2 regions of the Herbaspirillum lusitanum genome follow, and region 2 is predicted to be linked to the other one. Evidence: riboswitches for the same ligand, from Rfam matches in the RefSeq annotation. Region 2 holds a riboswitch; the other holds the start of a gene.
What was found. A riboswitch is a leader RNA that binds a small molecule or an ion and turns the genes downstream of it on or off. The one in region 2 is predicted to bind cobalamin.
Positions count from the first base shown of each region.

Region 1: linked by a shared signal. The riboswitch ahead of DXT88_RS16100 (TonB-dependent receptor family protein) and the one ahead of DXT88_RS13080 (CbtB domain-containing protein) in region 2 are both predicted to bind cobalamin.

Region 1 covers NZ_QXFG01000010.1:276,778-284,274, reverse strand. The annotation lists gene DXT88_RS16110 (chemotaxis protein CheA) at 1-1,336, opposite strand, end outside; gene DXT88_RS16105 (protein phosphatase CheZ) at 1,336-2,070, opposite strand; cobalamin riboswitch at 2,484-2,743, shown strand; gene DXT88_RS16100 (TonB-dependent receptor family protein) at 2,806-4,734, shown strand; gene DXT88_RS16095 (FecCD family ABC transporter permease) at 4,752-5,735, shown strand; gene DXT88_RS16090 (ABC transporter ATP-binding protein) at 5,732-6,502, shown strand; gene DXT88_RS16085 (cobalamin-binding protein) at 6,510-7,409, opposite strand; gene panC (pantoate--beta-alanine ligase) at 7,409-7,497, opposite strand, start outside.
Region 2 covers NZ_QXFG01000008.1:1,044,932-1,052,428, reverse strand. The annotation lists gene DXT88_RS13095 (cation:proton antiporter) at 1-851, shown strand, start outside; gene DXT88_RS13090 (hypothetical protein) at 1,150-1,302, shown strand; gene DXT88_RS13085 (hypothetical protein) at 1,384-1,818, shown strand; cobalamin riboswitch at 1,948-2,263, shown strand; gene DXT88_RS13080 (CbtB domain-containing protein) at 2,431-2,658, shown strand; gene DXT88_RS13075 (CbtA family protein) at 2,680-3,450, shown strand; gene DXT88_RS13070 ((2Fe-2S) ferredoxin domain-containing protein) at 3,538-3,876, shown strand; gene DXT88_RS13065 (cobaltochelatase subunit CobN) at 3,869-7,497, shown strand, end outside.

The DNA of each region.
Region 1 (7,497 bases), on a different contig from region 2:
GTTGCAGCGCTTCGTCGTGGCTTTGCGCTTCGTGTTCGCCGATGAGTCCCTTGCCGATTGCCTTCTTGCGCAGGAAATCGGGATCCATGCCCTTGCCGTCGTCGAAGATTTCAATCATGACGCTGCTGGCTTCTTGCCATGCCTTGAGCGAAATGGTTGCCTTGTTCGGTTTGCCGGCGGCGCCGCGATCGGTTTCGATGCCGTGGTCGAGCGAGTTGCGCAGCATGTGGACCAGCGGATCGTAGAGGCTGTCCACGACCACACGGTCGACTTCGGTTTCGGCGCCGGAAATCGCCAGGTCGACGTCCTTGCCCAGGTCCTTGGCAAGTTCGCGTACCAGACGCGGGAATTTCTGGAACAGGCGGCCGACCGGTTGCATGCGTGTCGACAGCGTGGCGCGTTGCAGTTCGCTGGAATAGCGCGACGCGCGCCCGAGGGTTTCGGCCAGCGTCGACATCAGCGAAGCGGCGGTGCCTTCGAACTTGAACTGTTGCAATTTTTCCAGCAGTACGGCGGCCTGGTTGGCGGCCTGCACCGATTCGCCGGCAACTTCCAGCAGCGCATCGAGCTTGCCGGCATCGATACGGATGCTTTCTTCCTTGGCGTTGCCGGGCTGATTGTCAGTGGCGCGACGTGCTTGCACGGGGGCCGCAGCCGGCTTCGGCGTCGGCGTCGCGGACGGCAGCGACTTCGGATGGCCGGAGCTGCTTTCCGCTTCCGCAGGCGCAGCTTGAACAGGTGCGGCAGCAATTGGCGCTACCTCGCCGGTACCGCCGGAAACAGCCTGATACAAGGCGTTCCAGTCGAGCGAGCCATCAGCGCCGAGCACGCTGGCGCCGACGTTGGCGGAAGGCGCCGCGCCGGCAGCCGGCGCACCCGCAGCACCCGCAGCACCCGCAGCAGGCGTGGCAGCAATGGCCGCAGATGCAGCCGCTGCCGGCGCCGCTGCATTGCCTTCAATCGCTTGCGTCAGAATGTCTTCAAGGTCCTGCGGCATCGACGCCAGGCTGGCCGGATCGGCGCCGTTGGCCAGCTCATTGAGCTGGTCGGCGACGAAGCCGCTGGCTTGCAGCGCCGCTTCGATCGCCAGCGGCGTGACGGATGCCTTACCGGTGCGCAGCGCGTCGAACAGGTTTTCCGTCAAGTGACAGGCCGATACCATGGCCGGCAAATTGACGAAACCCGCACCGCCCTTGATGGTGTGGAAGGCGCGGAAAACCGCGTTCAGAATTTCCAGATCGTCAGGATGCCGTTCAAGAGTCAGTAGATGCTCTTCAACGCTAGTCGCGAGGTCCAAGGCCTCAACGACAAAATCCTTGAGCATTTCATCATCCATTAGAACCCCAGGTTAGCGAGTAAGTCATCCACATCATTCTGCGCCATGGCCGAGCCGGGAGCAGAAGGTCCGTTCAACAACTCTACCGGTTTGTCGGCCCCGATCGCCGCCTTGACTTCCGGCGGTGCGTTGTCGCGCAGCAGCTGCGCGAGCTCACGTTCCGCGATGGCGGTGATGCCGACGATCTTCTTGATCAACTGGCCGGTGATGTCCTGGAAGTCCTGCGCCATCATGATTTCGAGCATGCGGGCCTTTTCGACCTCGGTGGCTTCGATGACGGCGGAAGAGAATTTCTTGGAATCGTTGGCCAGGTTCTTGAATTCGTCGATGTTCATCTGGCCGGCGAACAGGCGCGCCCAGCGGTCATCGATGTCCTTGGCTTTGCTGGCGAGGGCGTCCTGGGCCGGCATGCCGGCGTCGATCGAATTGAGCACCTTGTTGGCGGCTTGTTCGGTCAGCGTGGCAACGTGCTCCAAGCGCCCCTGGGCGTCGCCGATCTGCGAAGCGACATCCGACAGCGAGCGGTCGTAGCCGAGTTCGCGCATGGAATCGTGCAGCAGACGGACGATGCCGCCCAGACGTTCGTACATGGGTTTGTCGGACTGGTCTTCGAGCGGATCTTCGGTTGCGCCCGAGGGGGCCGGAGCTGCCGGTGCAGCTGCTGCAACCGAAGCCGGCAGGGTTTGCGCCGAAATCTCATCGAATAGTGCCTCTAAATCAACGTCGTCACTCATGATCTTGGTATCTCCATACAAATTTGATGCGTTATTTGCTTCCGCCGCGAGGCAGGTAATCTGTCACAACTGAATTACAAGGTTCGACGAGATGGTTCAGTGATAGGAAGCTCCTGTTGCTGTAAGTGCGCGGCAGCGGCCGCCGGATATCCATTGCATATCGGCAACAAATAAAAAATCTGTAGAGAGCTTGCCCCTGTTTTTGCCTGATCCTCCGGAGTGTGTCCCGGCAGAGACGGACTTCCGCTATTTGTTGAATGGATTATAAGTCCCTGTCAAGCGGCTCCATCGGCTAAAAAGCGATGAAAATTCCCCATTTAAATGGCGTTATGGCGATCCTGTTGATCTTCGGGCAATCATAATGCAAGCCCGCTTCGTTTGTCACGGACGATTGCCGCTTGTGGCGTTGGCGCATACAATTGCGCCGTTTTGGTGCTCGCCGGCATGCTCGTGCCGGCAGTTAAACGGGAAGCACGGCGCGGTCGTCTCGCAAGTCTGTACGTCCGCCAACGTGCGCTGCCCCCGCAACGGTAAGCAAGCGTCGTTTCTTGTCGGAACGGCAACCTGCCGACCTCGCCACTGTGATCGCTGCGCAGCTTGTTTGCGACGCGTCATGGGAAGGCGCGGCGGGTCCGCTTGTAGCCCGGATACCGGCCACGACAGGGGAAGGCGTAGCTTTCCATTTCAATCCGGCTTGCGGGGAGGCAGGCGCGGAGATCATTGCAAACGAACATCATGACATTCACCGTTCCATCCCGCCGCACCGCGATTGCCTGCGCTTTCGTTGCCTTTCCGCTTGCCTGCTCCGCGGCACAAGCCGCCGGCGATCAAAACCTCACTCCGGTCCTCGTGACCGCCTCGCGCTTTCCGAACGACCCGGCGTTTCCACCCGTGGGCGCGACCGTGATCGGTGCAGAAGACATCCGCAACGCCGGCATCGACAATGTCAACGAGGCAATTCGCAAACTGGGCGGCGTGTACGGTCGCCAGAGCCTGGCAGGTCCGGGCGACTTCGCGCTCGACATGCGCGGCTTCGGCAGCAACGGAGATCAGAACATGGTGATCTTGATCAATGGCGTGCGTCTGTCTGAAAACGAATTGTCGACCGCCTTGCTGTCATCGGTGCCGATCGATTCCGTCGAGCGCATTGAAATCGTGCGCGGCGGCAGCAGTGTGCTGTATGGCGACGGCGCCACCGGCGGCACCATCCAGATCATCACCAAACGTCCGGCTGCGGACGCGGTTCATGGCAGCGTGGTCGGCGAGGTAGGCAATTACGGTTTGCGCAGCGGTCGCGCCAGTGTCGCCAAAGGCTGGGACGGCTTCGCATTGAATGCGGCGTATAGCAAGCAGCACGCCGACAATTATCGCGACAACAATGCTTCCAATCAGGAGAATTTCAGCGGCACGGCGCAGTGGTTTTCCAATGAAGGTCGGTTCGGCCTGCGGGTCGATCTGGCGCGCGCCGACTACGGCCTGGCCGGTTCGCTGAGCATGGCGCAATTCCTCGCCAATCCACGCCAGACCACCAGCCCGAAAGACTACGGTTCGTATGACAGCGACCGCATTACCGCCTTCTTCGAGCGAAAGTTCGGCGCGCTGGAAGCTGCCGCCGAACTGTCGCATCGCGAAAAAATCTCGCGCGCCAGCTACGGCGGCGGCACAGTCAGCGAAGTGCACAGCCGCACCACGCAATTTTCGCCGCGCTTGCGTCATCTCACAGAAGGCACCGTGCTGAAGAACGAACTGGTGGCCGGCATTGATTTCTCTGAATGGCAAATCGGCAATGTCGACGGCAGCGGCGACGCGGCGCAGACTGCACGCGCCGCGTACGTGCGCGATGAAGTGCAGATCGCCGGCAATACCCGTATCGCGCTGGGCCTGCGTCACGAAGTGATGGACAAGCGCAGCACCGCCAGCGCCTATGACAAGGCGCAGGGCGTCAATGCATGGGATCTGCAGGTCAGCCATGCGGTGGTCCCGTCATTGCGCCTGTTCGGCAAGGCGGGCCAAAGCTATCGCCTGCCGACTGCCGACGAAAATCGCGGCATCGTGCTGGCGGCAGGAGAAATCCTCAAGCCACAGACCTCGCATGACCTGGAGTTCGGTGCGACCTGGGGCGGCGCCGACAACAACGCCACGCTCAGGTGGTTTCGTCATCGCATCAAGGATGAATTGTTCTACGATCCCACCGTCGGCGCGTTCGGCGCCAACGTCAATCTCGATCCGACCAAACGGCAGGGCGTCGAACTTGAAGCCACTGCGCGCCTGAACGCTGACTTCAGCCTCAAGGCGAATTTCCAGCATATTGCAGCCACCTTCACGGGCGGTCCGAACGCCGGCAAGGAAATGGTGCTGGTGCCGAAGAACACCGCTTCGGCGCGGCTGAACTGGCAGTCCGGTATTCAAACGGTCAATCTTGGCGTGCAGTGGGCCGATGCACAGCGCTACGGCAGCGACTTCAGCAACACCTGCAATGCGCGCATGCCCTCATACACCACGGTTGATGCGCGCTATGCGGTGCGAGTGAGCGCATGGGAACTGGCGCTGACGGGCAGCAACCTGGGTGACCGGCATTATTTCTCGCAAGCCTTCGGCTGCGCGTCGGGCATCTATCCCGAACGCGGCCGTGCAGTAAAATTCACCGCCCGTTACGACTTTTAAATCACCTCAAGGACTTCATGCGCAGAGCGATCTTGCTGCTTTCCTGCCTGGCCGTAGTGGCCGGGCTGGCGCTCGTGCTGGCGGGTCTGTGCGGCAGCACCGGCTGCCTGCGCCCTGGCGGCGATCCAGCCGATATCGCCATGCTGCTGCAATTGCGCGTGCCGCGCGCATTGACGGCATTCACCGTCGGCGCCTTGCTGGCGATGGGGGGCGCGCTGATGCAGGTGCTGCTGCGCAATCCCTTGGCTGAACCTTATGTGCTCGGCGTCTCCGGCGGCTCTGCGGCGGGCGCCTTGCTGGCGATGCTGCTGGCGGCGTCGATCGGTCTGCCGCGCCAGAACATTGCCGCCGTCGGCGCCGCCTTGGGCGCGGGCCTGGCGGTGCTGCTGCTGTTCGGCCTGGTCGGAAAATCGCTGCGGCGTTTGCCGTTGTCGCCGATGGCGGCCGGGCATCGTTTGCTGCTGACCGGCGTGATGCTGGCCGCAGGCTTCGGCGCCGTGATCACGCTGGTGCTGACGCTGGCGGGAGATACGCAATTGCGCGGCATGGTGTTCTGGCTCATGGGCGATCTCGAAGACAGCCGCTTCCTGCCGTTGGCCGCCGCCATCGCCGGCGCAGTCCTGCTGTGGTCGATATGGAATGCGCCGCGCCTGAACCTGCTGGCGCGCGGTGAAAGTTTTGCGCAGCTGCTGGGCGTGCCGGTGGTGCGCCTGCGCGTGGCGACCTTGTGCGCGGCGTCGCTGGCGACCGCCGCTGCGGTGACGCTGGCCGGCACCATCGGCTTCGTCGGCCTGGTGGTGCCGCACGGTTTGCGCCTGCTGGTCGGCAACGACCAGCGCGTGTTGCTGCCGGCTGCGGCGCTGGCCGGAGGCGCCGGCTTGACGCTGGCCGATCTGGCGGCGCGCACCGTCGTCGCGCCGATGCAATTGCCGGTCGGCGTCATCACGGCGCTGACCGGCGTGCCGCTGTTCCTGTGGCTGCTGGCGCGGAGTCGCGCATGACGGCGGCTTTGCTATTGCAAGTGGAGGCGCTGACGCTACGCGCCGGCGCCGCCAGTTTGCTGGAGAACTTCGACTGGCAAGTACGCGCCGGAGAATTCTGGTGCGTGCTCGGGAAAAACGGCATCGGCAAAAGCACCTTGCTGCATGCCGTTGCCGGTCTGTTGTCGCCGACGTCCGGTCGCGTCCTTTCTCCGGAGGGCGACATCAAGCACGCGACACCGCAGCAACTGGCCTTGTGGCGCGGCCTGCAGGCGCAGCAACAGCTGGACGCGTTTCCCTGCAGCGTGCTGGACAGCGTGATGGCGGGTTTGCATCCGTATCGTCCTGGCTGGGGGTGGCCCGATGAAGCCGATCGGCGCGCGGCATTGCATGCACTCCAACGTCTGGACATGGCGTCTTACGCCGATGCAGACGTAATGCGCCTGTCGGGAGGCGAGCGCCAGCGCGTGGCGACGGCGACGCTGATGCTGCAGGCGCCGCAACTCTATCTGCTGGACGAACCGGCTTCACATCAGGACGTCGCCGCTCAGCAACTGGTGATGCGCACGCTGAAAGAACTGGCGGACGACGATCACGCCGTCGTCGCCACCATGCACGACATCAATCTGGCGACGCGTTTTGCATCGCACGTGCTGTTGATCGCAGAGGGGAAAGTCTGGCAGGGCAGGGCCGCGGATATCCTGCGTCCGGATCTGCTGGAAGCGGCCTACGGCTGTCGTTTCGAGATGGTGGAAACTGCTGCCGGGAAATGGCTGATGCCGGTCTGACGGCTTGCTATCCGGGCGGGCGGCGCGAACGCACCGTGTCGAGAATCTTGCAGACTTCTTCGGTCGCATCCAGCACACGCGGCCCCGGCCGGTTCAGCCAGTCGGCGTTGACCGTGAACAGGTTGCCGGCGGCCACCGCCTTCATCTTGCCGAACTGGCGCCATTCATCCAGCGGGTGATCCTTGGCGTCGTCGGGTGCGAGGATGGCCTCCGGATTGGCGGCGATCACCGACTCCAGGCTGACGTGCGGCGCCAGCTGCGGCAGGTCGCCGAAGATATTGTTGCCGCCGCAGGTGCGCAGCACCGTCGACACCATGTGCTTGCCGTTGAGCGTCATCAGCGGGCGTCCCCAGATCTGATAGAACACGTTGACCGGCTTGCGGTCGCGATAGCTGCGGCTCAGCGCTTGCCAGCGCGCGCGGAAATCGGCGGCGGCTTTGCGGCCTTGCTCCTCGGTGCCGCTGAGCGCGCCCAGCCGTTCCAGCGACGTCGCAATCGTCGCGTAATCGGCCGGCTGGCTTTCGAACACGGGCAAGCCGAATGAGCGCAGCTGCTGCAACTGCGAGGCCGAATTGCCGCTGCGCCAGGCCAGGATCAGGTCGGGTTTGAGGGTGAGGATTTTTTCGATGTCGACCGCGCTGATGCGGCCGACCGAGGCCACTTGCAACGCGGCCGGAGGATAGTTGCTGTAGTTGCTCACGCCGATGACATACGGTCCGGCGCCGGCGGCGTAGAGCAATTCGGTGGTGTGCGGCGACAGGCTGACGATGCGGCGCGCGGGTTTGTCGAGGCGGATGTCGTTGCCGAAATCATCGGTGACGGTGATGCTTGCGGCGGCGTTGCCTGCACAAAGCAACACAAGCACCGCCGGCAGGGCGGACCGCAGCGGCGTCAGCCGGTGGCGCATCAGACTTCGAGATTGTCGATCAGGCGCGTCTTGCCGAGTTTGGCGGCGGCGACCACGACCAGTTGTTCGCCCTGCGCCAGATCGCCGG
Region 2 (7,497 bases):
TCAGATTCGGTCTGAGCGGCGAGGGCGGTCTCAATGACGGCAGCGCTTATCCGTTCGTGCTGCTGGCATTGATGCTGCTGGGCGTTACCGATGACATCGCTCAGGTGGATCACTTCGGCTGGTTCGTCGCCTGGGGCGTGATTGCCGGCATCGGCTGCGGTGCGTTGGCAGGCTGGGCCTTGTCGCGCACGGTGCTGTTTGCTCGCCAGCGTTTCGGCCTTGCGCTCGGCATGGAAGAATTCATGGCGATCGGCGTCATCATGCTGTCCTATGGCGTGGCCGAGCTGATCCATGGCATCGGCTTCCTGGCGGTGTTCGCCGCCGGTCTTGCGATGCGCCAGGTGGAGTCCGCCCGCAGCGGCGACAAGCCGGCCGGCGAATTGATCGCTGCCGCGCAGGACAGCGGCAAGAACGCCGCCGTACATCCGGAACAGGCGCCGGTTTACCTGACCGAAACCGTGCTCGGCTTTAATCAGCAGCTGGAGCATTTCGCCGAGTTTTTCATGGTGCTGCTGATCGGCATTCTTTTGTCCGAATATGGATTATCACGCGAGGGCGTCTTGATTGCAGGGCTGCTATTTTTTATCGTGCGGCCGATTGCGGTGGCGCTTGGGCTGCTCGGCTCCGGCACCGAGATCTCGCATCGCTGGCTGATCGCCTGGTTCGGCATTCGCGGCGTCGGCTCGCTCTACTACCTGTGCTTCGTGCTGCAATTTTGGCATGACAAGCTCGCGGCACGCATCGCACAGGATGTGCTGACGGTGCTGGCCCTGTCCATCCTGTTGCACGGCATTTCATCGACGCCATTGATGCATCTGTACTGGCGCAAGCGCGTGGCGGCGAAAGGATGACGCATCGCCGACCTTCGCCGCTTGCGGCTGCGCCGGCGTAAGAGTTGCGGAAGCCCGAAAAAGTGTTTGTCCTATACGCAGCGCCCGCGCCAGCGGGTAGCCTGTTGCTGTGACGTTGGTGGCCGGTGGCGCCACCGGCCGGCGTCGCTCTGAGTTCGTTTCCGGGCTTCAATTGCAGCAGAAAGGACATCCCATGCACAAGCCACAAGACATCCCGCCGGTAGAAGTGCCGCCGCTGGATCCAAATCCGCCGCAGGATCCGATTCCTCACCAGAACCCGCAATGAGGAGGAGCGCGCATGCATACACCGCAAGAGACGCCGCCGACCGCACCGCCGTCTAAAGACATCCCGCCGGACGAATACAACCCGGTGGAAGATCCGCCTCTTAATCCGCCCGAGCCCGGCATGCCCGAGCCGCCGGAAACGCCGGTCAGAATGGCATGGCACTGATAGCGGAGAGGAGAGCGCAGGCCACAAATTGCGCGCGCCGCAACGCAATTCAAAAACGATTTAGCAAAGGAGTACAGCATCATGGCAACCAGCACTCTGGATCCGGACGTCCTGCCGACTTCCGATCGACAATTGAGCAAGGGCCACGACAACCATGCCCTTGGCCCGGGCGACAGCTCGGATAGCGGTAGCGACATGACGAACGTCGCCACTGAAGCCGACAGCGATTCGCACGGCACCGGCGAACGCGTCTCGGTCGAACGCGGCGAACGTGATCGCGCTCCGGAAGTGCCGGAATCGGTCGAGCAGGTCGCCAGCGATGAGGAAAGCGGCGAAGACATCGTTGCCGCCGACGAACGTGAACTTGAAAAACAGACGGATAGCGTCAAGGAATCCCAGAAGATCAAGCGCGACCAGGATCTCGACGACGCCCTGGAGGACACCTTTCCCGCCAGCGACCCGATCAATCTGACGCCCGAACCGCCCAAAAAGGTGGCGAAGGCTCCCGATCAATAACGGAACATGCAGTAATCCAAGCTGCTCCTGAAGTTCCGGCGGGCCGGTTTTCCATTTGGAGAACCCGCCCGCAAGCGTTTCTGCAAGCCGTTTCCGGGTTGCCAGAATCGCCTGCGACACCTATACTGCCGGGGTAGCATTGCCTTGGGTATCCGGTGGATGGTCATTCACTGGATTTAATCGGGAAGTCGGTGCGTTTGTCGGTCAATTTCAGTGAATTTCGGTGATCTTTTGATATCCATCGTCATTTTCATGTCATTGTGATCCGTCAGGCAAAACCCACGCTGCCCCCGCAACGGTAAGCGAATCAGCGAATCTGCATCCAGCCACTGTGCACCGGTGTTATCAACACGGCATGGGAAGGCGCAGGTTCCGATTCCGGCGAGATCATGCTCGCCGTGGATCATTCGCAAGCCCGGAGACCGGCCCTCGGTATACGATTTGTTTTGTATCGCGGAGGGCGATCAACGGACTGCTTCCCGGAATGCTGTTTTCTTTGCACCCCGCGTTGTTTCCTGATTTTCCTTCGTGACGGTTCCGCTGTGCTGCTCTGCTACTGGTGCCGCAAGCGGTTGGTTTCAATCCGGCTCAGGCCCACCCGAAGGAAAACACATGGCAATCATCACCGGCGCATCCGCCCCCGATACCGACGCACTCGACTCCGGCTCCTCTTCTCCTTCTTCCACCGGCTCGCGGCTCTGGCGCGACCGCATCTTGCCGGGCCTGACCGCATTCGTGTTCGGCGCCGCGTTGATCTACGCCGCCGGTTTCGCCTCCGCCGTCGAGCTGCACAATGCGGCGCATGACGGCCGCCATTCGGCCGGTTTTCCTTGCCATTAAGAAGCCGCGCGGAACATCCCGATGATCAATTTCGCAGTATTGCGACGGATTGCCTCCGTCGTCCTGTTGGCCGGCGCGCTGGCCGGCCTGTTGCTCACAGCCGTGCAGCAGTTGCAAGTTTCCCGGATCATTTTGCAGGCGGAAGTCTACGAAGAAGCCGCGGCCGCGAAGGCGCATGAGCTGGCGCATGCCGCCGCTTCTGCACCAGCCTCGGCCGGCGCGCCTGTTGCCGCGGAAGCCCACGAACATGAGCACGAACATGAGCACGAACATGAGCACGAACACGGCGATGAATGGGAGCCCGCCAACGGCTTCGAGCGCACCGCCTACACCGTGCTGGCCAACGTCAGCATGGCGATCGGCTTTGGTTTGTTCCTCGCTGCCGCCATCGTCGTCAGCGGCAGGAAAGTGACCTGGCGTTCCGGATTGCTGTGGGGCGTGGCCGGTTACCTGGTGTTCTTCGTCGCGCCGTCGCTGGGCTTGCCGCCGGAAGTGCCGGGCACCGTGGCCGCTCCGCTGCATGCGCGCCAGCTGTGGTGGATCATGACGGCCGGATTGACCGCCGCAGGTCTTGGCCTGGGCGTGTACGCACGCCATTGGACGCTGAAGTTGCTGGGGCTGGTTTTGCTGGTCGTGCCGCATCTGGTCGGCGCACCGCATCCGGCGGCGCCGGGCGGAGCGGCGCCGGAAGAGCTGGCGCAGGCCTTCATCCACGCCACCGCATTGGCCAATGGCGTTTTCTGGCTGGCGCTGGGCGGGCTGACCGGTTACTTCTATAAAAAATTCGCCTGAAGATTCGGTTGAAACTCAGGTTGTCATTTCGGATGCCGATCCGGCCAGCGATGGCCGGATCGGCATTTTAGCCAGTAAAGAAAGTCCATGAGAACCCACCACCGCCACGTCCTGATGTGCACGGGTCCGCGCTGCACCGAAGACGGCGTGCTGGCCGAAGCCATGTTTGCCGTGCTGGGCGAACAGATCGACGCGCGCCCCGAGCTGCGCGTCAAGCGTACGCGCACCCACTGCATGGTGGCCTGCAAGGTGCAGGCGCCGGTGGTGGTGGTGTATCCCGAAGGCGTCTGGTATCGCTGCGAGGATGCCGCCGCCATCGAACGCGTGGTGGTTGAGCATCTCGAAGGCGGACGGGAAGTCACCGACCTGATCTTCCATCGCCTGGGCAGCGGCGACGTCAATCCCGAGGAGCCGGAAAATGTCTGACCAGGCAACACAATTCGTCGCCGCGTCTGCACCGCCTGCACGCATTGCCGTGCTGACCCACGCGTCCACCGACCTGGCCATCCTGCATCACGCGTTGACGCAATTGCCGGGCGATTTTCCTGCGACCATCGGCATCAACCTGCAGGGCGTCGAAAACGACGCACGCATGAGCGAGCTGTTGCAGAGCGAACTGGCCGATGCCGACATCATTGTGCTGCGCATACTCGGCCGTCTCGGCAGTGTCGCCGGTTTCGCCGAATTGCTGCGCCACGCGCAACGCCAGGGACGCCATGTGATCGCGCTCAGCGGCGCCGGTGAACCCGACGCCGAACTGGCGGCGGTGTCGACCGTGCCGGGCGACGTGCTGCGCGAAGCGCTGGCGTATTTCCACGGCGGCGGCAGCATCAACCTGGCGCAGTTCTTACGCTTCGTATCGGATCGCCTCCTGCTGACCGGCTTCGCTTACGAGCCGGCAGTGGCCTTGCCCGATCACGGCATCTATCATCCGGATCTGGAACAGGATGCCGGTATCGCCGATTGGCTGCGCTTGCGCATCGACGTCGCAGGCCGCCGCAAACCGGCCGTCGGCGTCATCTTCTATCGCGCGCACTGGATGAGCGGCAATACGCGTTTCATCGATGCGCTGGTGACGTCGCTGGAGCAGCGCGGCATGGATGTATTGCCGATTTTCACCGCTTCGCTGCGCACGTCGGCGGCGGACTCCGACCTGCCTGCTGCGCTCAGTTATTTCTCGGGAGAGAAGGGGGCGCATGTTGATGTCCTGATCAACACCACCTCCTTCGCCATGGGTGAAATCACGCCGGGCGGCCCGACGCCTGCCGGCTGGTCGGTATCGGTACTGGAAAAACTCAACGTGCCCGTGCTGCAAGCCATGACCAGCGGCATGACGCAGGACCAGTGGGAAATCTCCACGCGCGGCATGAACCCGCTCGACGCCGCCATGAACGTGGTGCTGCCAGAGTTCGACGGCCGCATCATCAGCGTGCCGCTGTCGTTCAAGGCGCAGGCGGCAGGCTTGTCCGGCGACGTGGTGGAATTCCATCCGGTGGCCGATCGCGTCGAACGCATCGCCGGCCTGGCGGCGCGTTTTGCCCGTTTGCGCGCACTTGACAATGCCGACAAGCGCATCGCCTTCATCTTCACCAACTCCAACAGCAAGGCCTCGCAGATCGGCAACGCCGTCGGCCTCGACGCGCCGGCGTCGCTGATGCGTATCCTCGAAGCCATGCGCGACGCCGGCTACGCCATCGGCGACTTGCCCGAAAGCGGCAGCGCGCTGATCCATACACTGGTCGATCGCTGTTCCTACGACAATACCTATCTCACCAGCGAACAGTTGCAGCATGCGGTCGGTCGCGTGTCGGCAGCGCGCTATGCCGAATGGTTCGCGGAGTTGCCGCAAGTCCTGCAGCACAAGATCGAAGCGCAATGGGGCGCCGCGCCCGGCGTCGCCTATGTACACGACAATCACCTGGCATTCGCCGGTGTCGAACTGGGCAATGCCTTCGTCGCGTTGCAGCCGCCGCGCGGCTACGGCATGGATCCGGATGCGATCTATCACCAGCCCGACTTGCCGCCGACGCATCATTACTACGGCCTGTATCGCTGGCTCGGCGATGAATGGGGCGCGGACGCCATCGTCCACGTGGGCAAGCACGGCACGCTGGAATGGCTGCCGGGCAAGGGCGTCGGCCTGTCGGAGAACTGCTTCCCCGATGCGCTGCTGGGCGACATGCCGTTGTTCTATCCGTTCATCATCAACGATCCGGGCGAAGGTTCCCAGGCCAAGCGGCGCGGCCACGCGGTCGTGGTCGATCACCTGACGCCGCCGATGACCACCGCCGACAGCTACGGTGCGCTGGCGCAGCTGACGCAACTGGTGGATGAGTACTACCAGGTCGAAGTGCTGGACCCGTCCAAGCTGCCGTTGCTGCAGCAACAGATCTGGGAGCTGGTCAAACAGACCAATCTCGACAGCGACCTGCAGATGAAGCTGCTCCATCACGATCATGACCATGATGACGGACACGGCCATCATCACGGCCATGCGCATGATCACAGTCACCACGATCACGATCATCATGACCATGATCATCCGCACGACCACAGTCACGAAGGGGAATTGCCCGAAGCGTTCAGCGGCATGGGCGGCTCCGACGTCGCCCATCTGATCGAAGACCTCGACGGCTATCTGTGCGAACTCGGCGCGGCGCAGATCCGCGACGGCCTGCACATCCTCGGCCGCGCACCGGATGCGGCGCAGATGCCCGACATGCTGGTGTCGCTGACGCGCCTGCCGAACCAGGACATCCCCGGCCTGCAGGAAGAAATGGCGCGCCTGTTCGGCCTCAAGCTCGACATACTGCTGGAGAACAAGGGCCAGCGCCTCAACGCCGACAGCGCACTGGCGCGCATCGCCGGTCGCGCCGTGGTCACGCGTGCCGATGCGATCGAAGCCATTGATGACTTATGCGTGCGGCTGATGCAGACGCTGCAAGATAGTGGCTACAAAGCCGATGCCATCGGCGGCATTCTGCAATCCATGTTCGGTGACCTCAGCATCGACAAACCGCGTCTGCAAACGGCCTCCCTGCGTCATTCAGGCAGTGTGATCGGCCAGATGAAAATGCAGGCGCGCGCCAGGCCTCCGGCGGCAGCGCCAACGATCGCAAAAGCAGCGGAACCGACGGCGGACAAATTCGCCGCCTTGCGCCGCGTCCTCGATTTCACCTGCCGCCAGTTGCTGCCCAACCTGCACCGCGCCGGCGATGAGATCGGCAATCTGCTGCTCGGTTTGGAAGGCGGCTACGTGCCCGCCGGGCCGAGCGGTTCGCCGACGCGCGGCATGGCGCACATCCTGCCGACCGGGCGTAATTTCTATTCGGTCGATCCGCGCAGCGTGCCGTCGCAATCGGCCTGGCGCGTCGGTCAGCAACTGGCGCGCGAGGTATTGGAAAGGCATTGGCGCGAAACCGGCGGTTATCCCGAGAGCGTCGCCATCAGCATCTGGGGCACCAGCGCCATGCGCACCCACGGCGACGACGTGGCGCAGATCCTGTGCCTGCTCGGCGTGCGTCCGGTGTGGCGTCCCGGCAATCGCCAGGTGTCCGGCATCGAGGTGGTGCCGCTGCAAGAACTGCAACGTCCGCGCATCGACGTCACGACGCGCATCAGCGGATTCTTCCGCGACGCCTTCCCGCAACTGATCGACCTGATCGACGACGCCGTCAACGCCGTCATCGCCTTGGATGAGCCGCTCGACCGGAACTTCGTGCGCAAGCATTACCTGCAGGAGCTGGGCGAGTGGACAGGCAAGGGGCTCGACAAGGATGAGGCGCAAGAGCGCGCCGCCTATCGCATCTTCGGCGCCAAGCCCGGCAGCTACGGCGCCGGTATCCTGCCGCTGATCCAGGAAAAAAACTGGCAGACCGACGCCGATTTCGCCGAGGCCTACATCAACTGGGGCGGCTACGCCTATGCGCGCAAGTTGGGCGACAAGCAGGGCAGCGATCAGCGCGATGCTTTCCGCACGCGCCTGTCGGGTGTGCAAGTGGCCCTGCACAATCAGGACAACCGCGAGCATGATATCTTCGACAGCGA